Regions from separate parts of the Streptomyces sp. NPDC033174 genome, predicted to be linked through region 1. Evidence: riboswitches for the same ligand, from Rfam matches in the RefSeq annotation. Region 1 holds a riboswitch; each other region holds the start of a gene.
The links. A riboswitch is a leader RNA that binds a small molecule or an ion and turns the genes downstream of it on or off. The one in region 1 is predicted to bind cyclic di-AMP.
Positions count from the first base shown of each region.

Region 2: another riboswitch for cyclic di-AMP. It lies ahead of ACZ5VC_RS17385 (M23 family metallopeptidase); the one in region 1 lies ahead of ACZ5VC_RS13550 (M23 family metallopeptidase).
Region 3: another riboswitch for cyclic di-AMP. It lies ahead of ACZ5VC_RS22340 (M23 family metallopeptidase); the one in region 1 lies ahead of ACZ5VC_RS13550 (M23 family metallopeptidase).

Region 1 covers NZ_JBVIPQ010000004.1:17,795-25,400, forward strand. The annotation lists gene lhgO (L-2-hydroxyglutarate oxidase) at 1-606, shown strand, start outside; gene trmB (tRNA (guanosine(46)-N7)-methyltransferase TrmB) at 791-1,510, shown strand; gene ACZ5VC_RS13545 (PrsW family intramembrane metalloprotease) at 1,627-2,958, shown strand; gene ACZ5VC_RS13550 (M23 family metallopeptidase) at 3,155-4,225, opposite strand; cyclic di-AMP (ydaO/yuaA leader) riboswitch at 4,237-4,371, opposite strand; gene ACZ5VC_RS13555 (PP2C family protein-serine/threonine phosphatase) at 4,618-5,784, opposite strand; gene ACZ5VC_RS13560 (MFS transporter) at 6,170-7,408, opposite strand; gene ACZ5VC_RS13565 (PLP-dependent cysteine synthase family protein) at 7,405-7,606, opposite strand, start outside.
Region 2 covers NZ_JBVIPQ010000005.1:104,699-112,304, reverse strand. The annotation lists gene ACZ5VC_RS17400 (bifunctional acetate--CoA ligase family protein/GNAT family N-acetyltransferase) at 1-1,284, opposite strand, end outside; gene ACZ5VC_RS17395 (HPr family phosphocarrier protein) at 1,456-1,737, shown strand; gene ACZ5VC_RS17390 (GntR family transcriptional regulator) at 1,909-2,580, opposite strand; gene ACZ5VC_RS17385 (M23 family metallopeptidase) at 2,813-3,592, opposite strand; cyclic di-AMP (ydaO/yuaA leader) riboswitch at 3,606-3,772, opposite strand; gene ACZ5VC_RS17380 (M16 family metallopeptidase) at 3,971-5,353, opposite strand; gene ACZ5VC_RS17375 (M16 family metallopeptidase) at 5,380-6,747, opposite strand; gene ACZ5VC_RS17370 (DNA gyrase/topoisomerase IV subunit A) at 6,928-7,606, shown strand, end outside.
Region 3 covers NZ_JBVIPQ010000007.1:57,854-65,459, forward strand. The annotation lists gene ACZ5VC_RS22325 (helix-turn-helix domain-containing protein) at 1-13, shown strand, start outside; gene ACZ5VC_RS22330 (DUF6126 family protein) at 55-204, shown strand; gene ACZ5VC_RS22335 (tyrosine-protein phosphatase) at 235-1,044, opposite strand; cyclic di-AMP (ydaO/yuaA leader) riboswitch at 1,511-1,670, shown strand; gene ACZ5VC_RS22340 (M23 family metallopeptidase) at 1,673-2,635, shown strand; gene ACZ5VC_RS22345 (SGNH/GDSL hydrolase family protein) at 2,797-3,603, shown strand; gene ACZ5VC_RS22350 (carboxymuconolactone decarboxylase family protein) at 3,850-4,500, opposite strand; gene ACZ5VC_RS22355 (MBL fold metallo-hydrolase) at 4,703-5,938, shown strand; gene ACZ5VC_RS22360 (sensor histidine kinase) at 6,635-7,606, shown strand, end outside.

The sequences.
Region 1 (7,606 bases):
GTCCTGGTGAACTGCGCCGGGCTCCAGTGCGACCGGGTGGCCCGCCTCGCGGGCGACGACCCCGGGATGCGGATCGTCCCCTTCCGGGGCGAGTACTACGAGCTGAACCGCCCCTCACTGGTCCGCGGACTCGTCTATCCCGTGCCGGACCCCGCCTTCCCCTTCCTCGGCGTGCATCTGACGCGAGGCATCGACGGCGGCGTCCACGTCGGACCGAACGCGGTGCCGGCCCTCGCCCGCGAGGGGTACGGCTGGTCCGTGATCCGGCCCCTGGAGGTCGCCGAGACCGTGTCCTGGCCCGGATCCTGGCAGATAGCCCGACGCCACTGGCGCTACGGCGCCGGCGAGCTGCGCCGCTCCCTGTCGAAGCGGGCCTTCACGGACGCGGTCCGCCGGCTGCTGCCCTCGGTCGAGGAGTCCGACCTGCGTCCGGCGCCCGCGGGCGTGCGGGCCCAGGCGGTCCTGCGGGACGGCACCCTGGCGGACGACTTCCTCATCCGCGAGGCACCGAGGACGGTGCACGTACTGAACGCCCCCTCCCCCGCCGCGACGGCGTCTCTCCCGATCGGACGCGAGGTGGCACGGCGCGCGCTGGACCTGCTGTAGCCGGGGCCGACGCCCGATCGGACGCGAGGTGGCACGGCGGGCGCTGGACCCGCTGTAGCCGGGCGCCTCGGCCGCTCCTGAGCGCCCCTGCTCCGGCCCGCCGTAGAATCGGGGCATTGTGTCTGAGTCCCAGGAATCCGCAGCCCTCTCCCCCGCCCCGGTCCCCGCGCGTCGCGGCAGCCGCATGTTCGCCGACGGCAGCGGGCCCCAGCCCGACCCCGCCGGGTCGCACCACGAGCGGCGGATCCGCAGCTTCCAGCCCCGCCGCAGCCGGGTCACCGCCGGGCAGGCGGAGGCGCTGCTCAAGCTGTGGCCGACCTGGGGTCTGGACATCGACGGCAGGAGCGTCCTGGATCTGGACGCGATGTTCGAAGGGCTTCCGGTCGTCCTGGAGATCGGCTTCGGCATGGGCGAGGCCACCGCGCAGATGGCCGCCGACGACCCCGGCGCCGGCATCCTCGCGGTCGACGTCCATACGCCCGGCCAGGGGAACCTGCTCGGCCTCGCCGACCGCAACGGCCTGTCCAACATCCGCGTCGCGAACGGCGACGCGATCATCCTGCTCCGCGAGATGCTCACGGCGGACTGTCTCGACGGCGTCCGGGTGTACTTCCCCGACCCCTGGCCGAAGAAGCGGCACCACAAGCGCCGGCTGATCCAGCCCGAGTTCCTGAGCCTGCTCGCGACCCGGATGAAGCCGGGCGCCGTGCTCCACTGCGCCACGGACTGGGAGGAGTACGCCGAGCAGATGCTCGAGGTGCTCACCGCGCATCCGGACTTCGAGAACACCGCGCCCGACGGCGGTTACGCGCCGCGCCCCGCCTTCCGGCCGCTCACGCGTTTCGAGGGGCAGGGCCTCGACAAGGGCCACGTCGTGCACGACCTCCTGTTCCGGCGGAAGTAGCCGCAGGCGGCAGGACGGCCGGAGAGCACGGAACGGCCGGGGGCGGCCGGACAGCGGGAGGCGGCCGCACGCGGAAGTCCGTCGCGAGTGTCAGTGGCCCTCGCTAGGGTCATCGGGTGTCTCCTTCGCACGCAGCACGGCATTCGCATCCGCGCCCAGCGGTCCCGGCCTTCGAGGCCGAGCCGTCGTTCGCGGCCGTGCCGGAGCGCGCCCAGTGGCGTTACGCGCCGCGCCGCGCCTTCTGGCGCAGCAGGATGGTGCGGCTCGTCGCGGTGTTCACCGTTCTCGCGCTGTGCGGGCTGGTGATCCTGGGGATCGTGCGGGAGCAGACCGGCACGGAGGGCTTTCTCGTGGGTCTGGGTCTGGCCACCCTCCCCGTCCCCCTCCTCATGGCGGCGTTCCGCTGGCTGGACCGCGTCGAGCCGGGCCCCTGGCGGAATCTGCTGTTCGCCTTCGCCTGGGGAGCGTGCGCCGCCGCGCTCGTCGCGATCCTCGCGAACTCCTTCGCGACCCGCTGGATCGCCACCGCGACCGCCGACCCGTCCTCCGCGGACACCCTCGGCGCCACCGTCATCGCCCCGGTGGTGGAGGAGAGCGCCAAGGCCGCCGCCATCATGTTGATCTTCCTGTTCCGGAGACGGGACTTCACCGGCCTGGTCGACGGCGTCGTCGTCGGCGGCTTCACGGCGACCGGCTTCGCCTTCACCGAGAACATCCTCTATCTCGGCAACGCCTTCGGCGACGACCAGGAGTTCGGCACGAGCGGTCTCGCTTCCGTCACCGCGGCGACCTTCTTCGTACGGATCGTGATGTCGCCGTTCGCGCATCCCCTGTTCACCGTGCTGACGGGCATCGGGTTCGGTGTCGCGGCGCTCCTCGCCCGCCGTCGGCGCGTCCTGCGGACCGTGCTGCCCCTGCTCGGACTCGCCCTGGCGATGGGCATGCACGCGCTGTGGAACGGATCGTCGTCGCTGTTCGGCCCGTGGGGCTTCTACGCCGTCTACGGCGCGTTCATGGTCCCGGCCTTCGGGCTGCTGACCTGGCTGGCGATATGGACCCGGCAGCGGGAGCTGCGCACGATATCCGGATCGCTGCCCGCGTACGCGGCGGCGGGCTGGCTCTCACCCGCCGAGCCCCTCGCGCTCTCCTCCATGCGGGCGCGCGGCATGGCCAGGGACTTCGCGGCGCGTACGTACGGCCCGGCGGCGGCCCGCGCGGTCGCCGAGTACGAGGCGTTCGCGACGAGCCTGGCGTTTCTGCGGCACCGGGCCCACCGGGGCGCGGCCGGCCCGGACTTCATGGCGCGCGAGCAGGAGCTGCTGCACCACCTGTGGCAGCGCAAGGGGATAGCGGCGCCGTCGCTGACGTACGCGGCGCGGGCCACGGGCCGGGTGTGGACACCGCCGCCGTACCGGGACTACGGCTCCTACAACCCGTACCGCTCCTGACCCTGCGGAGAAACCGGCAGCCATGGCGTCGGGGGGGTGTCGCCAGGCTGCCGGCGTGCGAGGGCGCGACGGTGCGAGCACCGGCAACCGTCAGATGCTCACGGGAGTGGGACCGCCCCGGCCGGGCGGTGCGCTCGGCCGGGCGGTTCGCGGTGAGGCGCGTCAGAGCGCGCGGACGGGCTTGCGGGCGCGGCCGTCAGACGCTGAGGCCCTTGTCCCGCAGCCAGGCGGCGGGGTCGATGCCGTCGCCACCCGGGGTGTGGACCTCCAGGTGCAGGTGCGGGCCCGTCACATTGCCCGTCGCGCCCACCCGCCCGATGGTCTCCCCGGTCCCGACCGTCTGCCCTGCCCCGACCGTCATCGACGACAGGTGGCAGAACCACACCTCCGTACCGTCCTCCAGCTCGAGGACGATCCGATAGCCGTACGAGCCGGACCAGCCCGCCGACTTGACGGTGCCGCCGTGCACGGCCTTGACCGGCGTGCCCGTCGGGGCCGCGAAGTCGAGACCCGTGTGATAGCCCGAGGACCACATCGAACCGGACTGACCGAAGGTGGAGGTGATCGTGTATGAGGAGGTCGGAAGCGAGTAGCTCGCGGCCAGCTTGGCCAGCCGCTCCGCCTCGGCCTTGGCCGCGGCTTCCGCGTCCGCCTTCTTCTTCGCCTCGGCCGCGGCCTTCTGCGCGGCCGTCTGCTGCGCCTTCGCCTCGGCGGCGGCCTGCTCGGCGGCGGACTTCTCCGAGGCCGCCTTCGCCTCCGCGTCGGCGGACGCCTTCTGCTGCTCGGCCTGCTGGAGGATCCGGGCGCGCAGGGCCTCGCCCGCGTCGGCGCCGCTGCGCTGCCCGGGGCCGGCGTCGGTGGCCAGGGAGGCGGTGGTCAGGGGAGCGGGGTTGTTCTGCCCGTCGGTGGTCTCGCCGCCGTCCGCGTCCCCCATCAGGGAGCCGATGCCCGGCAGGGAGGAGGCGTCCGGCACATGGTCCGTGATCGCGTCCGGCAGGTCGGGCAGCGATATGGAGACCGGCGGCTTGTCCTGCGCGGTGGCCATGCCGGCCCCGCCGACGGCCGCGATGACCCCGACGCCGAGGACGGTGGAGCTGCGGGCGAAGTTGGAGCGCTGCTTGGCAACGCGGTGCCGGCCACGCACGGGGCGGACGGAGTCCTCGGTGGGATTCCATTCCTCCCACACCGTGTCGGTGCCCGCGCCCGCGGCACCCGAGGCACCGAACGAGTCGAAGGGGGCTTCGGGGGCAGGGGTGTTGGACGCCACGGAGGCGTACTCCTTTCCTTCCTTCTCGCCTACCGGGTTAGCTGACGGGTTCGGAGCAGGAAGGTCTCCTACGGGCCCAATTCGACCCGATTCACCCCAAGGTGGTGGTTCCCCGGTTCCCTTGCGGAATTCGGCGCGTGCGCACGGTGCCGCCTCTTGCGACGGTTGTGACGACCGCACTGCGTTATCGAACGTTAATAGACGGGGGTGCGGATTCCAAGCTGTTCCCCTTGATCATTCCCCACCCTCACCAGGACTTATGAGCGACAACCAGGCGCAAACGGGCGAGTTGGGAGCCCACCCGCGAGCCGCCGGAAACCCGTTCGATCTGATCGTTCGTCAACTGTTATGCGCAGTTGTGCCCTTCCACTACGCAGCGTGTGCCCCGTCGGCTACGGCACGACGGGCATCGTCCTGCGCCGCGCGGGCTGACCCTCTCCCGGCCTGCTCACCGCGAGCAGCGCCATGTCGTCGTTCGAGCCGCCGCCCGTGTACCGCCGTACGTCGTCCACCAGAGCGTCGAGCAGCTCCCCGGGCCCGGGGAAGATCCGCCCCGCCAGCCGCGCGGCGGGGTCGTAGAAGACGCCGTTCGCGTCACGCGCCTCGGACAGTCCGTCCGTGTACAGCAGCAGGGTCGCGCCCGGCGGGTACGGCGCCTCGTCGGCCCGGTCCGGCCAGGCCGCCAGGTCTCCCATGCCCAGCGGCAGCGCCGGCTCGGACGGCTCCACCCGGCCGAGGCCCCCGTCGGCGTACAGCAGCAGCGGCTCGGGATGGCCGCGGTTCACCACCCGCAGCACGCCGGCCCCCCGTGGGATCTCGGCGAGCACGGCCGTCGTGAACCCCTCGAAGGCGTCCAGGTCGTCCCGGCGGGCGCCCTCCCGGGTGAGCGCCCGTTCCAGCCGCTGCGCCACCCCCTCCAGGGTTCTCTCCTGCTCGGCGGCCTCCCGGAAGGCCCCGATGACGATGGCCACCGCCTCCACGGCGTCGAGCCCCTTGCCGCGTACGTCCCCGACGACGAGCCGGACCCCGTACGGCGTGTCCTGCACGGCGAAGAGGTCCCCGCCGATGAACGCGTCCGCCTGCGCCGCCTCGTACCGCGCCGCGATGTGCAGCCCGCTGATCCGCTCGGCGGGAACGGGCAGCACCGCCCGTTGAGCGGTCTCCGCGATCACCCGCGCGGACGCCAGCCGCTCACCGCTGCGCCGGACGACCCGGTTGATGAGCAGAGCCAGCGCGGAGACGGTGAACACGGTGAGGATCTCGGTCAGCGCCGGGACCCTGCCGATCGTGCCGTTGTAGATGTGCAGTCCGAGGACTGCGGCCAGGGCGGCGAGGCCGGTGACCAGGGTCGTGCGCAGGGAGAAGAACGGCGCCGCGATCAGCGGGGCGGCCGAGAAGAGCGGAGCGGCGGTGAAGGTGGGCGGGGTCGCCAGGTCGTAGACGACCCCGCCGACGATCAGAAGCGCGGGCAGCGCCCGGATGAACCGGCGCGCGCGCTCGCTCCGGTCCCCGCCTCCCCGTCCTCCGTCGGTGCCGCCGCCCCGCGATGGTCGCCCCACCTGTGCTCTCCCTGCCCGGTCCGCCTTGGAGTCGCCCCGCGGAAGGCAGGGGACGGCTGCGGACGGTACCGCGCCCCACCCAGGCTGGCCGTAGCCGCGCCGTGCGGCGACTCGCCATCGGCCAACCGGGGAAGGGTCCACCCGCCCGGCCCACCGCCCGGCCCACCGGGCCACGGACCACCCGACGGGCCCTGCGGGACCCGGCGCCGCCTCCGCGCCCAGGGCGCACGCCTGGTCCAGCTCGCCGAGGCCGAGCCGGGCCGAAGCCAGCACCATCCGGCTGAAGAGCCGGCTCCGGGCGTAGGCGGGTGAGCGGAGCTGCAGCGAGCGCTCCGCGTGCTGGGCCGCGGCCCGGTACTGCTGGAGACCCGGCGTTCGCGCGGAGTCAGGCGCCCTTCCGCACCCCCTCGCCCGACTCCTCCTCCGTCTCCTCGCGCGGCCTGTCCGGCGCGAGCCGCCCGCCCCGCGCGAGCACCGCCACCGCTCCCGCGCAGCCGAGCCCCACCGCGCACAGCACCAGCCACGGCAGGGCCGGCCACCCGCCCACGCCGAGCAGCGCGCCCGTGCCGAGGTTCCCGAGGGTGATGCCGATCCCGCACACGGTGTTGTAGAGGCCGTAGTGCGTGGCCGGCCACCGGCCGCCGGACAGCGCGACCACGGTGTCCATCTCGAACGGATAGAGGACGGCGTTCCCGACCGCGAGAACCGCCGCGCACAGCAGCAACCCCGCGATCCCGCCCACCGCGACCGGCAGCAGGAAGGCCGCGCCCAGCAGCGCGAGCCCGGCCACCAGACACCGCTGCCCGGGCCACCGCCGCTTGCACCAGTCCGTGATCCGCAGCTGGCCCCCCAGGGTGACCAGCGCGGAGACGACGAAGATCGCGGTGGTCACGGCGGTGGACCCGGCCGCGAGCGGCAGTGCGAGGTAGACCTGGAAGGACAGGACGTACGACCCGGTCATCGCCAGCGCGAACAACAGGAACGGCCGATTGGCCAGGACCGTCCGGAACTGCCCCCGCCCCTCGCCCCGCTCGCCCGGGGCCGTCCCGGCCGTCCGTACCGGCAGATGCCGCAGCTGTACGAGCGCCAGCGCCGCGAAGAGCAGCGCGGCCACCGCGCACGTCAGCCGGAAGGACACCCCCGTCAGCGCCACCCCGATCAGCGGCCCGAGCAGAATCCCCGCCTGGTAGTACGTGTTGAACAGCGCGAACGCCTCGACGCGCCGCTCCCCCGCCTCCGCCGCCAGATAGGCGCGTACCGCGGGATTGAACAGCGCCCCCGCGAGCCCGGTGGCCACCGACGCCGCGAGCAGCACCGGCAGCGACTGCGCGAAGGCAAGAGCCCCGAAACCGGCCGTGCGCAGGGCGCACCCGGCCACGATCAGCGGTTTGAAGCCCAGCCGGTCGGCGAGCGCGCCGCCGACCAGGAACATGCCCTGCTGGGAGAGGTTCCGGGCGCCGAGGACCAGGCCGACCGCCCACGCCGCCATGCCGAGGCCGTCGGCCAGATGCGCGGCGAGGTAGGGCATCAGCATGTAGAAGCCGAGGTTGATGGTGAGCTGGTTGGCGAAGAGGAGGCGTACGGCCGGCTCGAAGCTGCGGCTCTGCCGCAGGATCCGCCTCAACGGACGCGCTCCAGCGCGCGCCGGGTCCAGCCGTCGACCTCGTCGGCGGCGCGGTACGTGGCGGGCTCGGACCGCACGGGCCCGTCCAGGAGGCCGTGCAGGGCGCAGAAGTCGTCACTGAAGACGGTGTCGAAGTAGCGCTGCGGGCCGTCGGGGAAGACGGCGGCGATCCGGGTCCCGCGCGGCCGGGTGCGGGCC
Region 2 (7,606 bases), on a different contig from region 1:
GTCGTTCCCGGAGACGTCCGCGCGGTTGCCGGCCGAGATGAAGGAGGAGAGGCCCGCGCCGCGCCGGTGCAGCCCGGCCAGCAGGGCGATGCCGATGGCACCGGACTGCGTGAACAGGCCGATGCGCCCGGCCGCCGGTGACTGCGGGGCCAGCGAGGCGTTCATCCGTACGTCCGGCGCGGTGTTGATGATCCCGAAGGCGTTGGGACCGATGATCCGCATTCCGTAGGAGCGGGCCTGGCGCACCAGTTCCCGCTGCCGCTCCCGGCCCTCGGCGCCGCTCTCCGCGTATCCGGCCGACAGGACGACCAGGCCGCGCACCCCGTGTTCGCCGCAGTCGGCGGCGGCACTCGGGACGCGCGTGGCGGGGACGGCGACGATCGCCAGGTCGACCGGCTCACCGATGTCGGCGACGATGTCGCCGACCGAGCGGTAGGCCGGCACGCCGTCGATCTCGCTGCGGCCCTCGGGGAAGGCCGTGTTCACGGCGTAGGTACGCCCGGTGTAGCCGGCTTCGAGGAGGTTGCGCAGGACCGTGCGGCCGACCCCGCCGGGCGCCCGGCCGGTGCCGATGACGGCGATGGAGCCGGGGGCGAGAAGGCGCTGTACGGACCGTGCCTCGGCGCGCTGCTCGCGGGCGCGCTGCACGGCGAGCGACCGGTCGGTGGGCTCCAGGTCGAGCTGGAGGCGTACGGCTCCGTCCTCGAAGCTCCGCTTCTGGGTGTACCCGGCGTCCGTGAACACCTTGATCATCTTCGAGTTGGCAGGCAGCACCTCCGCTGCGAACCGCCGGATGTCGCGCTCCCGCGCCACGGCCGCGATGTGTTCGAGGAGCGCGGAGGCGACCCCCCTGCCCTGGTGCGCGTCCTGGACGAGGAAGGCGACCTCGGCCTCGTCGGAGACAGGAGGCGCGGGCGCGGAGGGCCCCCCGCCGGGGGTGGCGGCGGGCGACGGGCGCGAGCTCGCGGGCAGCCCCCGTTCGTCGATCCGGTCGTAGCGGACGGTCGCGATGAACTCACCGCCGACGGTGGCCGCCAGGCCCACCCGGTCGACGAAGTCGTGGTGGGTGAAGCGGTGGACGTCCTTGGCGGAGAGCCGGGGGTAGGGCGCGAAGAAGCGGTAGTACTTCGACTCCGGCGAGACCTGCTCGTAGAAGCTGACGAGCCGCTCGGCGTCGTCCGCCGTGATCGGCCGGATGCGGGCGGTGCCACCGTCGCGCAGCACGACATCGGCTTCCCAGTGATCGGGATAGGCGTGTTCCGGCTGATCCGACGGGGTCTGCATGGGGCCAAGCGTACGGTGGAGGCACCGGTCGTGGAGGGTGTCGGAACCAGGCGATCCGAGAAGGGCGCGCCGTCGTCCCACGAGGCCGGCGCTCGGCACGAGCACCCCGCAGCACATGAGAGACTGGTCTAGACAACCGCTGAGACTGGCTAAGACCCGAAGGGCAACACCATGGCAGAGCGTCGCGTCAACGTCGGCTGGGCCGAGGGCCTGCACGCCCGCCCCGCGTCCATCTTCGTCCGTGCCGCCACGGCCTCCGGCGTCCCCGTGACGATCGCCAAGGCCGACGGCAACCCGGTCAACGCCGCGTCCATGCTGGCGGTGCTCGGTCTTGGCGCCCAGGGTGGCGAGGAGATCCTGCTCGCGTCGGAGGCCGAGGGCGCCGAGGTGGCCCTGGACCGTCTGGCGAAGCTGGTCGCCGAGGGTCTCGACGAGCTCCCCGAGACCGTCTGAACCATCGGGGCGCAGGCGCGCTCGGCGGCATTTCGAATTGCGGCGGAGCCGCACTGACCGGGAATTCTCCCGGCAGTGCGGCTCTTCTGCTTTTCGCCGCCTCTATTCCCCGTCGGCGGGCAGCAGAATTAACGCCCCTCATTTCCTCGTTCTTTGTATACGGCGCGTTTGTTAATTCCGGGCGCTCGCGGTGTTTACTGCGTGTTGCGAGGTTCTCACAGGGCCGCGCAACCGGTGCATGGGAACCGAACGCTCGGCGTGCAGCGCGGTCAGCGCCCTGGCCCGCTCCGCGTCGCCGCGCGCCACGGCGTCGACGATCGCGCCGTGCTCGGCCCAGGCCTCGACCGGCTCCGCCGGGAGTTCGACCGCGTACATCCAGGCGATCTTGTGCCGCAGCTGGGTGAGCAGTGCGGTGAGTCCGGGGCTGCCGGACGCCTGGGCCAGCGTCTCGTGGAACCAGCCGCCCAGCGAGCGCAGATCCTCGCCCTGGCCGCGCCTGGCCCGCTCCTGACCCAGCCTGACCAGGCCGCGCAGCACCTTGAGATGGGCCTCGGTGCGACGCTGGGCGGCGCGCGCGGCCCCCATCGGCTCCAGCAGCGTACGGATCTCCAGAAGGTCGGCGGCCTCCCGGTCGCTCGGCTCGGCGACACAGGCGCCGGCGTGGCGGCGCGTGACGACGAAGCCCTCGGACTCCAGGGTGCGCAGGGCCTCGCGGACCGGGACGCGCGAGACTCCGTAGCGGCGCGCGAGCTGTTCCTCGGTCAGCCGGCTGCCGCGTTCGAAGACACCCGCGACGATGTCGTCGCGGATCGCCGTGCATACCGAATGCGCGGGAATGCGCATGTTCAACCTCCGCCTTAATCCGCGCGAAACCCATCCGACCGATGCCGGTTCGTGAACTGCCTGTTAGTGAACTGTATTGCAGCGGGACGGGATTTCCGATGGCTGCCGGTAATCCATGGATATCTTTTGGCCAGAACACCCGGCGGCGTGCTCCCGGTACGCCGAAGGCCCCGGCTCGCGAGGAGCCGGGGCCTTCGGGACGCGCGGGGCGCGAGAAGCGGATGGGTCGGGGTCAGACGTTGACGCCCTTGGAGCGCAGGTAGGCGATCGGGTCGATGTCGGAGCCGTACTCCGGGCTCGTCCGGGCCTCGAAGTGCAGGTGCGGGCCGGTGGAGTTGCCCGTCGAGCCGGAGAGGCCGATCTGCTGGCCCGGCGTGACGGACTGGCCGACCGAGACACCGATCGACGAGAGGTGGCCGTACTGCGTGTACGTGCCGTCCTTCATCCGGATCACGATGTTGTTGCCGTACGCGCCGCCCCAGCCGGCCTCCACGACGGTGCCGGAACCGACGGCCACGACCTTGGTGCCGGAGGCGGCCCGGAAGTCGACGCCGGAGTGGCTGCCCGAGGACCAGAGCGAGCCGCCGGTCTTGTAGCCGGTGGTGACGAACGAGCCGGCGATCGGGAGACGGTAGGAGTTGAGGAGCTTGCGCTCGGCCTCACGGGCGGCGCGCTCCTTGGCCTCGCGGATCTCCTTGGCGCGGGCCTCGGCCTTGCGCTTGGCCTCGGCACGGGCCTTCGCCTCCGCCTTCGCCCTGGCGATGGCCTCCACGGCCTCCCGCTCCTGGGCGGCGGCCTGCGCGTTGATGCGGTCGGCGAGCGAGTCGACGACCACGGCCTGGGTGAGGCCGGTGTCCACGGGGAGGGGCTCCGTGTCGGCGGCGAGCGCCGGGGAGGCGAGGGATCCGATGACGCCGGTGGTGGCGAGCGCCGCGACTCCGGCGACGTGCGCGCTTCGGCGGGTCAGGCGGCTCGGGGCACGGTGCTTCCCGGTGGCACGGGTGAACGCCATGTAGTGGCTGATCCTTTCCTTCCTTCTCGCCTACCGGGTTAGCTGACGGGTTCGGAGCAGGAAGGTCTCCTACGGGCCCCTCCGCACGCGAGGCGCGAAGGCGTCCGATTCACCCCAGGGACTGATTGGGTCCCCGGCTCCCCAGGCTCGCGCCTGACGGGGACTCGGCGATGGCTGCCCGATGCCGCGGGTGCGGCGGGTGCAACTGGCGGACAGCGCCCATGACGCTAAGCGGATCGTCTTTCAATCACCAAACAGACACGCTGTTTTGTAGTGCACGCCACAGGCCATACACCCAGCTTCCCTCCCAATCCAGACAAAAGGGAAGACCCCGACGTAACGTGACGTCGGGGTCCTCGATCCTCGGGACGCGCTCAATCAGCCGGTGACGACGGTCACTTCGCCGATGCCGAGCGCCCTGACGGGCTCCTCGATCTCCGCGGCGTCACCCACGAGCACCGTCACCAGACGGTCCACCGGGAAGGCGTTGACGACGGCCGCCGTCGCCTCGACCGTGCCGGTCTCCGCGAGGCGCGCGTACAGCTGCGCCTGGAAGTCGTCGGGGAGGTGCTGCTCGACCTGGTCGGCGAGCGTGGCGGCGACGGACGCCGCCGTCTCGTACTTGAGCGGGGCCACACCCACCAGGTTCTGCACCGCCACGTCGCGCTCGGCGTCGGTGAGCCCCTCGGCGGCGAGCTTGCGCAGGACCTTCCACAGATCGTCCAGCGCCGGGCCGGTGTTGGGGGTGTCGACCGAGCCGCTGATCGCGAGCATCGCGGCGCCCGTGGCCCCTCCCGGCGACGTGGGGGCGGACGAGCGCAGCACCTGCCCGAAGGCCCGCACGCCGTAGGTGTAGCCCTTCTCCTCGCGCAGGACACGGTCCAGACGGGACGTCAGGGTCCCGCCGAGGCAGTACGTACCGAGCACCTGGGCCGGCCACACACGGTCGTGCCGGTCGGGTCCGATGCGGCCGATCAGCAGCTGCGTCTGCACGGCGCCGGGACGGTCCACGATGACGACACGGCCGGTGTCGTCGGCGGTGATCGGCGGCACCGGGCGGGGCTCGGCGGTGTTCCCGGTCCAGTCGCCGATGGAGTCGGCGAGCACCGCGTCCAGGTCGACGTCCGTGAGATCGCCGACGATCACCGCGGTGGCCGTGGCGGGCCGGACATGGGCTTCGTAGAAGGCCCGCACGGCGGCCGAGTCGATGCCGGCGACGGTCTCCTCGGTGCCCTGGCGCGGACGCGACATGCGCGAGGAGGCCGGGAACAGCTCCTTGGAGAGCTGCTTGGCCGCGCGGCGACCCGGGTTGGCCGTCTCGTGCGGGATCTCGTCGAGGCGGTTGCGTACGAGACGCTCGATCTCGGTGTCGACGAAGGCGGGCGCGCGCAGCGCCTCGGCGAGCAGGCCGAGCGCCTTCGGCAGCCGGGAGACCGGGACTTCGAGCGAGACCCGGACACCCGGGTGGTCGGCATGCGCGTCCAGCGTGGCGCCGCAGCGCTCCAGCTCCGCCGCGAACTCCTCCGCGGTGTGCTTGTCGGTGCCCTCCGACAGGGCGCGCGCCATGATCGTCGCGACGCCGTCGAGGCCCTCCGGCTCGGCGTCCAGCGGGGCGTCGAGGAAGATCTCGACGGCCACGACCTGCTGGCCGGGGCGGTGGCAGCGCAGCACCGTCAGACCGTTGTCGAGACGGCCGCGGTCCGGAGCCGGGAAGGCCCACGGCGTCGCGGTGCCCGGCTGCGGCTGCGGGTGGAAGTCCATGCTGGTCAAAGACACGGCAGCGTCGCTCACTGGTCCGCTCCCTCTTCCTCGTCGCTCTGCTCGGCGGTCTCGGCGCCGGCCTCTGCATCTGCCTGGACGGGCTCGTAGACCAGCACCGCCCTGTTGTCGGGGCGCAGCCGGGCCTTGGCGACCGCCTGCACCTCCTCCGCGGTGATGTCGAGCACCCGGTGGACGGCGCTCAGGGCCAGCTGCGGGTCACCGAACAGGACCGCGAAGCGGCACAGTTCGTCCGCGCGGCCCGCGACCGTGCCGAGCCGGTCCAGCCACTCGCGCTCCAACTGGGCCTGCGCGCGCTCCATCTCCTCGGGCGTGGGGCCCTCGGCGGCGAAGCGGGCGAGCTCCTCGTCGACCGCCGACTCGATGTGCGGCACCTCGACGCCGCCGGACGTCTTCACGTCCAGCCAGCCCAGCGAGGGCGCGCCGGCCAGGCGCAGGAGCCCGAAGCCGGCCGCGACGGCGGTCCGGTCGCGCCGCACCAGCCGGTTGTGCAGCCGGGACGACTCGCCGCCGCCGAGCACGGTCAGGGCAAGGTCCGCGGCGTCGCACTCGCGCGTGCCGTCGTGGGGCAGCCGGTAGGCGGCCATCAGCGCGCGCGCCGGCACCTCCTCCTCGACGACCTCGCGCAGCTGCTCACCGATGATCTCGGGCAGCGTGCCGTCGCGCGGCGGCTGCTTGCCGTCGTGCGAGGGGATGGAGCCGAAGTACTTCTCGATCCAGGCGAGCGTCCGCTCGGGGTCGATGTCACCGACGACCGACAGCACCGCGTTGTTCGGCGCGTAGTACGTCCGGAAGAAGTTCCGCGCGTCCTCCAGCGTCGCCGCGTCCAGGTCGGCCATCGAGCCGATCGGGGTGTGGTGGTACGGGTGCCCCTCCGGGTAGGCGAGGGCGGTCAGCTTCTCGAAGGCGGTGCCGTAGGGCACGTTGTCGTACCGCTGGCGGCGCTCGTTCTTGACCACGTCGCGCTGGTTCTCCATGGACTCGTCGTCCAGGGCGGCCAGCAGCGAGCCCATCCGGTCGGCCTCCAGCCAGAGCGCCAGCTCCAGCTGGTGGGCCGGCATGGTCTCGAAGTAGTTGGTGCGCTCGAAGCTGGTGGTGCCGTTGAGCGAGCCGCCGGCGCCCTGCACCAGCTCGAAGTGACCGTTGCCCTGCACCTGCTTCGAGCCCTGGAACATCAGGTGCTCGAAGAGGTGGGCGAGGCCCGTCCGCCCCGCCACCTCGTGGCGCGAGCCGACGTCGTACCAGAGGCACACCGCGGCGACCGGGGTCAGGTGGTCCTCGGAGAGCACCACGCGCAGGCCGTTGGCCAGGCGGTGCTCGGTCGCTGTCAGGCCGCCGGAGCCGGCCTGGGCTGTGGCCGTGTGACCCATGGGCATGTACGTCCCTTCGATCGCTATATGGAAAAGTCCTGCCACTGTATGCAAGCGCACTGACGCCTGGCGAAGTTCCCGGCCCGGGGTACCGTCCCTCTTCCGGGTCGCGGTCGGGGCTGTCAGTGGGACGGTCCACAATGGTCCGCGTCAGATCAACCATGTTGGTAAGGAGCCGCAGCCGCGATGGCCCGCCGCAGCACGAAGACCGCGCCGCCCGACGACTTCGAGGAGAAGATCCTCGACATCGACGTCGTCGACGAAATGCAGGGCTCCTTCCTCGAGTACGCGTACTCGGTGATCTACTCCCGGGCCCTGCCGGACGCACGCGACGGCATGAAGCCGGTGCACCGCCGCATCGTCTACCAGATGAACGAGATGGGGCTGCGGCCGGAGCGCGGCTATGTGAAGTGCGCCCGGGTCGTCGGCGAGGTCATGGGCAAGCTGCACCCGCACGGCGACGCGTCGATCTACGACGCGCTGGTGCGCATGGCACAGCCGTTCTCGATGCGCCTGCCGCTCGTCGACGGCCACGGCAACTTCGGTTCGCTCGGCAACGACGACCCGCCGGCCGCCATGCGGTACACCGAGTGCCGGATGGCCGACGCCACGTCGCTGATGACGGAGTCGATCGACGAGGACACGGTCGACTTCCAGCCGAACTACGACGGGCAGGAGCGCGAGCCGGTCACCCTCCCGGCGGCCTACCCGAACCTGCTGGTCAACGGCGCGTCCGGGATCGCGGTCGGCATGGCGACCAATATGCCTCCGCACAACCTGGGCGAAGTGATCGCCGCCGCCCGGCATCTGATCAAGCACCCCGGCGCCGATCTCGAGACGCTGATGCGCTTCGTGCCGGGCCCCG
Region 3 (7,606 bases), on a different contig from region 1:
CCCTCGCCGCTGACCCGCCCTCGCCGCCGCCGTCCTCACGAAAAGGACCCTCGAATGTCCGACAAATCAGCATCCGTACCGTCCACCGAGGAGAAGAAGTTCCCCCGGGGGCTGGTCATCCGCCTCTTCGCCTACCTGGTCGCCGGACACCTCTTCGCGGCGTTCCTCTATCTGCTGTTCCTGCTCGGCGGTCAGAACCAGTAGGGCCGGTTCCCCGCCGGTTCTGGGCTCCCGCTAGTCCTGGAGGAGGGCGAAGCGCAGCCGCTCGCGGGTCTCCGGGGCGAGCTTGAGGCCCTCGGAGAGGTACCGCTCGACGCTGCCCCAGTTCGTCTCGATGGTGTCGAAGGCGGCGGAGAGGTACTCCGCGCGCGCGTCGAAGAGGGGGCCGAGCAGTTCCATGACCTCCGGGGACATGGCCTCGGCCGACGTGCTGCTGCGGCGGACCTTGTAACGGCGGTGGGGGTCGTTGGACTTGAGGTAGTCCGTCTCGATCGCCTCGCGCTCGACGCCGACCGCGAGCAGGGACACGGCGATGGAGAGGCCCGCACGGTCCTTGCCGGCCGCGCAGTGCATCAGCGCGGGGACGCTGTCCTCGGCCATGGCGTGCAGGACACGGCTGTGCTCGGCGGTGCGGTCCGTGATGATCTCGCGGTACGTCCGCGTCATGCGGGCGGCGGCCTTGCCGTCGCCGAGGAGGGAGCGCAGCTGGGCGAGGTCGCCACCGCTGACCATCTTCCAGAACTCCTTGCCGTCCGCAGGGTCGTTGAGCGGGATGTTCACGTTCCGTACGCCGGGCAGGGCGACGTCCGGGCCCTCCACCTTCTGGTCGGCGGCGTTGCGGAAGTCGAAGATCGTGTGCAGCCCGAGACCGGCGAGGAAGGCCGCGTCGTCATCGGTGGCGTGGGCCAGATGCCCGCTGCGGAAGAGCCGCCCGTACCGCACGGTCCGCCCGTCCACGGTCGGCAGCCCGCCCACGTCCCGGAAATTCCGGACTCCGGTCAGCTCGGGTTCGGTCGACGGGACCTGCGGCAGCTGCTGCGTCACGAGAGCTCCTGAGGTGTTCTGCCGTCGGCGCTGATCGCCGACGCGGCGCGGCCTCGACGATACGACATCGGTTCCTGAGGCAATCATCTCGGCGGGAGCCTTCCGACACACCGGTTCCTGAGGAACTGGCGGCAATCGGTAGAACATTTGCTGTTGAGTGCAATGCGCATGGAATGACTGTTCTGTCCGTATTAAGTGATTCGAGATGACGTGCCCCGGTAATGCGGGAGATGGGTGCGGGCACGTGAGCAGCGTCATAAACGTGACAGTCCGTGGCGGAACTCGGAAGTCGAATTCCTTGCTCACAACGGAGATCGATGATCCGGAGTCGACGGAGTGTGACCGGAATTCAGCGCCGATATCACAGCGCCCATTGCCGAATGAATGCGATGGCTTGTTAGCGCCGAGCGGCTCGTCTACGGTCACCGTCAATCCGGATGGACCGCCGAATCCTGCCACCGTCCGGAATTCACACCCACCCACGTGTGGCAGGAGCGGGGGACCCAGGTAAGAACGCCGATTCCGGATTTCCGGAGGCGGCTCGGGGTTAAGGCGCGCCACAGCGCGACCGGGCATCTCCAGCCCGAACCCGACAGCTCACCTCGCAGGCGCCGGAGAGGAATTCGCCATGCCCGCGAAGGGTAAGCATCGCCGTCCCAAGGTCAACCCGATCACGCGTGGATTCGTCGCAGCCGGAACGGGTGGCGCCGTCGTCGCTCTGCCGCTCATCGGCGCGACCGGAGCGCACGCCGCCGAGGCGAGCGCCCCGGCCGTGACGCAGGGGACCACCGTCGCCGCCGCCGCGAAGTCCGCGGCACAGCAGGCTGCCGCGCAGTCCGCCAAGGCCGCACCGAAGACGTACTCCGTCGTCGCCGGTGACTGCCTCTCGACGATCGCCGCGGACCACCACCTCGCCGGTGGCTGGAAGAAGCTCTACCAGGACAACCGCCAGGTCGTCGGCGAGAACCCCTCGCTGATCATCCCCGGCATGAAGCTCACGCTGGGCGCGAAGTCCACCGCCAAGGCCAAGCCCGCGCACAAGGCGGCCCCCAAGGCCGCACCGAAGGCGGCTCCCAAGGCGGCCCCCAAGGCCGACGACTCGACGCGCAGCTCCCGCAGCAGTGACCGCGCGTCCGCCCCGTCGACCTCGACCCCGGCGTCCACTCCGGACTCCACGTCGGCCTCCGGCTTCACCGCCCCGGTCAGCGGCCCGAGCGTCACCACCCCGTACCACGCCTCCGGCTCGATGTGGTCCTCCGGCTACCACACCGGCGTCGACTTCGCGGCCTCCACCGGCACGACCGTCAAGGCCGTCGGCCCGGGCACCGTCGTCTCCGCCGGATGGGGCGGCGCGTACGGCAACGAGATCGTCATCCAGCACACCGACGGCAGCTACTCGCAGTACGGCCACCTCTCGTCCCTCTCGGTCTCCTCCGGCCAGAGCGTCACCGGCGGACAGGAGATCGGCCTCTCCGGCTCCACCGGCAACTCCTCCGGCCCGCACCTGCACTTCGAGATCCGTACGGGTCCGGGCTACGGCTCCGACATCGACCCGCTCGCGTACCTGCGTCAGCACGGCGTCTCCATCTGACCCGGCGCACCGCGCGAATCCCGTACCGAGGCCCGGCACTTCTGTGCCGGGCCTCGGTCTATTCCGGCTTGGGCGAATCTTGACCGGTGGCATATGTCACGCCCCGTCAACCACTCCTTACGGTCGCGTAGGTCACATCCGTAAGGGAAGGATGTGGTCCCGTGGCAGACCGTTCGAGAGCAATAGACAGTGGCACAGGCGTATTCGGTTCGTACGCGGCGATCGGCGACAGCTTTACCGAAGGGGTGGGGGACCCGGGGCCCGGGGGAATGTACGTCGGCTGGGCGGACCGCCTCGCGGTTCTCCTCGCCGACCGGCTTCCGGAGCAGGACCACGACGGCTTCCGCTACGCCAACCTCGCCGTACGCGGACGCCTCCTCGACCAGATCGTCGAGGAGCAGGTCCCCCGGGCGAAGGAACTCGCCCCCGATCTGGTGACCTTCTGCGCGGGCGGCAACGACATCATCCGGCCCGGCACCGATCCCGACGAGGTCGCCGAACGCTTCGAGCGCGCCGTCGCCGACCTCACCTCGGCCGTGGGCACCGTGATGGTCACGACCGGTTTCGACACACGCGGTGTGACCCTGCTGCGTCATCTCCGCGGCAAGATCGCCACGTACAACGGCCATGTGCGTGCCGTCGCCGACCGGTACGGATGCCCCGTCCTCGACCTGTGGTCCCTCAAGTCCATTCAGGACAGGCGGGCTTGGGACAACGACCGGCTGCACCTGTCGGCCGAGGGCCATACCCGGGTCGCCCTGCGCGCCGGCCAGGTCCTGGGCCTCGAGGTGCCCGCCGACCCCGACCAGCCGTGGCCGCCGCTGCCTCCCCGGGGTGCCCTCGAAGTGCGCCGCGACGACATCCAGTGGGCGCGCGAGTATCTGGTGCCCTGGATCGGCCGCAGGCTCCGCGGCGAATCGTCCGGCGACCACGTCGAGCCGAAGCGCCCCGATCTGCTGCCGCTGTGACCTCGGGGGCCCGGCGGGGCGCGGACCGCCGGGCCGCAGGGCGCCGGGGCTCGCGCCACGGCGGCTCGGGCCGCTCGGGCTCGAGCCACCGGAGCCCATGCTCTCGGGCTCCTGCCACCGGAGCTCAGGCTCTCGGGTTCGCGCCACCCCCCCGGGCTCAGGAGCTCTCGGGCTCCTGCCACCAGAGCTCCAGGCGCGGGCTCGCGTCGCCGGGGCGGGCGACGGCCCGCCCCGGGCGCGGCAGTCTCAGTGCGAACCAGCGCCGGCCGCCTCAGGGACGCCACCGGTCCCACTGGTCCCACCGTTCGCGCTGGTTCCACCGGCCTCGGCGACCCCACCCCTTGTGGGGGCCTCGCCGATCTCGCAGTGGTCCTTGAAGCCCTGGCTCGTCAGCCCCAGCGCGGCGTTCATCCGCGAGCGCAGGTTCTCCACCGCCACCATCGCGGTCAGCTCCACGAACGCGGCCTCGCCCAGCGCTCCCACCAGCCGCGCGGCGAGTGCGTCCTCGACCGTCGGAGGGTTGGCGGTCATCGCCTCCGCGTACTCGAGGACGTCGCGCTCCAGCGGGGTGTACGCGTCACTGTCGCGCCAGAGCGGGATCTCGTGCAGCTTGCGCGCGTCCATGCCCCGCCGCTGGTTCTCCCAGTGCCCGAAGTCCATGCACCAGCTGCAGCCGATCGAGGCGGCCGCCGCCATCACGGCCAGGGCCTTGAGATCCGCGTCCAGCGTGTTCCACTTCCCGACCGCCAGCTCGAAGCGCAGGTCCGCGCGGAGGACGCGCGGGTTGTGGCTGAGGGCGAGAGCCGGTTCGAGGATCTTGCCGTAGGTCCGCTTGCAGTACCACTCCATCGCACGGAAGAAAAGCGTGCGGGGCGGGGTGAGCGAGATACGGGCCATGACGGGCCTCCCTGGGTGTCGCGTGGTGACGTTTCACCGAGGAGACGGACGAGGCACCGTCAGATGTGACATCGCGGCCGAAAAATCACCGACTGTTTTCCCTCTCCCTGTCCCCCGCCCTGTCACACGGCTCTCACCTGCGACAACGCCACCGGCGGCGTCCGCGGCCATAATGGAACGACCCCGAACACCAGGAGGTGCTGTGACCGGCGCTGGCTCTGTTCATCCGCTGCGTGCCCGGCTTCGCTCGCTGCGGTCCGCGGCCTTCGGCGCGGACCCCACGGGAGAGCGGATGGAGCGGATCCGCCGCTCGCCGAACTTCGCCGACGGGGTCTTCCAGAATCCGGTGGCCGCCAGCCACAGGCCGTCGGGTTCCTCGGTCGAATTCGCGAAGATCTACTTCCAGAAGGAAGCCCGGTCGCGGCGCTCGCCCCTCGGCGTGATCCCCGTGCACACCACCACGCTCGCCGAACTGGCGAAGCCTCCGGCCTCGGGCCTGCGGATCACGTGGATGGGGCATTCCAGCGTCCTCGCCGAGATCGACGGCGTCCGCGTGCTGTTCGACCCGGTCTGGGGCAGGCGCTGCTCGCCCTTCTCCTTTGCCGGGCCCCAGCGCCTCCACCCGGTGCCCGTACCGCTCTCCACCCTCGGCCCGGTCGACGTCGTCGTCATCTCCCACGACCACTACGACCACCTGGACATGCCCACCATCCGCGCCCTGGCCGGCACGGAAACGGTCTTCGCCGTGCCGCTCGGCGTCGGTGCCCATCTGGAGCGCTGGGGTGTCGCCCCCTCCCGTCTGCGTGAGCTGGACTGGAACGAGTCCACCGAGGCCGCGGGCCTGCGCCTGACCGCCACCCCCGCGCGCCACTTCTGCGGCCGCGGCCTGCGCAACCAGCAGCACACCCTCTGGGCGTCCTGGGTCGTGGCCGGACCCGAGCACCGGATCTACCACAGCGGCGACACCGGATACTTCCCCGGCTTCCAGGAGATCGGCGCCGCGCACGGTCCCTTCGACGTCACCATGATCCAGATCGGCGCGTACAGCGAGTACTGGCCCGACATCCACATGACCCCGGCCGAGGGCATGCGGGCCCACCTGGATCTGCAGGGCGGCAGGCCGACCGGAGTCATGCTGCCCATCCACTGGGCCACGTTCAATCTGGCGCCGCACCCGTGGGCCGAGCCCGGCGAGGGCACGGTCGCCGCGGCGGCCGAGACGGGGTCCCGGATCGCCCTGCCCCGTCCCGGTGAGCCTTTCGAGCCCACCGCCGCGAAGGTCCCGGACGCGCCGTGGTGGCGTGAAATCGCGCACGAACCGGCGGGCGGCTGGGCCCCGGCGGGTGACAGCCGGCCCGCCCCGTCCGAGGCCGGTGCGTCCGTGGAATCCGTACCCGGCGAGGGCAGGGACACCCAGGAGACGGCGCAGACACCCTGACCCGCGCCACCCTGGCCGGCGGCTCGCGAGCGCCGACCCGGCGGCGGCGCCGGCCGGCTCGCGGCGCTGACGGTCGAGGAGGCCGGGCGGCCGGTGTTGCTGAGGCCGGTCGAGGTCGACGCGCGGACGGCGGCCAAGGAGGATCCACTGGTCCTCGACCCCAACCGCTGAGCGGGCGCGCGGCGTTGCGCCCCGGGCCGGTGGGAGCGGGCGCGCGGCGGGGATGACGGCGGGCGCCGCGAACGCGGTTCAGCTCCCGTACTGCTCTGCCCCGTCCCGGTGAGCCCACCGGGCCCATCCGCGAAGGTCCCGGACGCGCCATCGTGGCGCGAAGTCGCGCTCGAGCCGGCAAGGGGCCGGGTTCCGGCAGGTGACAGCCGGACCACCATGGCTTCGGCCGGTGCGTCGGTGGAAAGCGCCCGCGACGAGGGCGGACGAACCGGGAAGCCGCGCGCGCCCGCCGACCGGTAGCGCGTCAACGTGGCGTTTTCGCTCTGTCGTACGAGGCCTCATACCAGAGCGGGACGCTTGGTGGGCAACTTTGTCAACTGCCCGCCGCACATGAACGGTTCGCGACTACCGTGTGTGTCCGGTGATCAACGGTGGGCTCATCGGACTCGCTCCGGGCCCATCGATGCGCCGAAGCCGAACACCCGTATGACGCCGATTCCTGGGGCCCACGTACCAAGGACGCTGATGTCTCAACTTCGCGCACCCGTCGCGCGGCCGGACCGCCGCGAGGGCGGGCGGCACGGCCGGCCAGGCGCCCGTTCCCTCTCCAGCTCGGGGAGGCCCGCGCCGCTCGTTCCGGAAGCCCGTATACGCCCCCAACTCCTGCGCACCTCGGTGCTGCCGTCCGTCGTCGTCGCCCTCGGTGGCGCGGCAGCCGTGCTCTTCACCATCCGCTCCACCGGAGCCACTCCGTCGACGGGCCTGTGGGCCGCGCTGACCGGCTCCGCCGCGCTCGCCGTGGCAGGCGTGGCCGCCGCCGTACTGGGAGCGGACCGCGCCGCCAAGTCCGTCCTGGACCGGTGCCACGCACTGCGCCGCTCCAGCGCGCGCGCCCAGAGCGACCTGCGCACCGTCGTCGAACAGCTCCGCCGGGGAGAGGGGCCGCCGGCCCGCTCCCAGACCGCGCCGCCCGCGCTCGGCGGAGACGAGTTCGACCTGCTGGCTCAGGAGCTCAGCCGCTCCCACGACGCCGCCGTGGCGGCCGTGGTGCAGGCGTCCCGGCTCTCCAGCAGTGTCGGCAACGAACAGAAGGTGGAGGTCTTCGTCAATCTGGCCCGACGGCTGCAGTCGCTCGTCCACCGTGAGATCCAGCTGCTCGACGAGCTGGAGAACGACGTCGAGGACCCCGAGCTGCTCAAGGGACTCTTCCATGTGGACCATCTGGCGACCCGTATCCGCAGGCACGCCGAGAATCTCGCCGTCCTCGGCGGCGCCATCTCACGGCGCCAGTGGTCCCGTCCCGTCACCATGACGGAGGTGCTGCGCTCCTCCATCGCCGAGGTCGAGCAGTACCCCCGGGTCAAGCTCGTACCGCCGATCGACGGCACCCTTCGCGGGCACGCCGTCGCCGACGTGATCCACCTGCTCGCCGAACTGGTCGAGAACGCCACGCTGTTCTCGGCGCCGCACACCACCGTGCTGCTCCGGGCCCAGCAC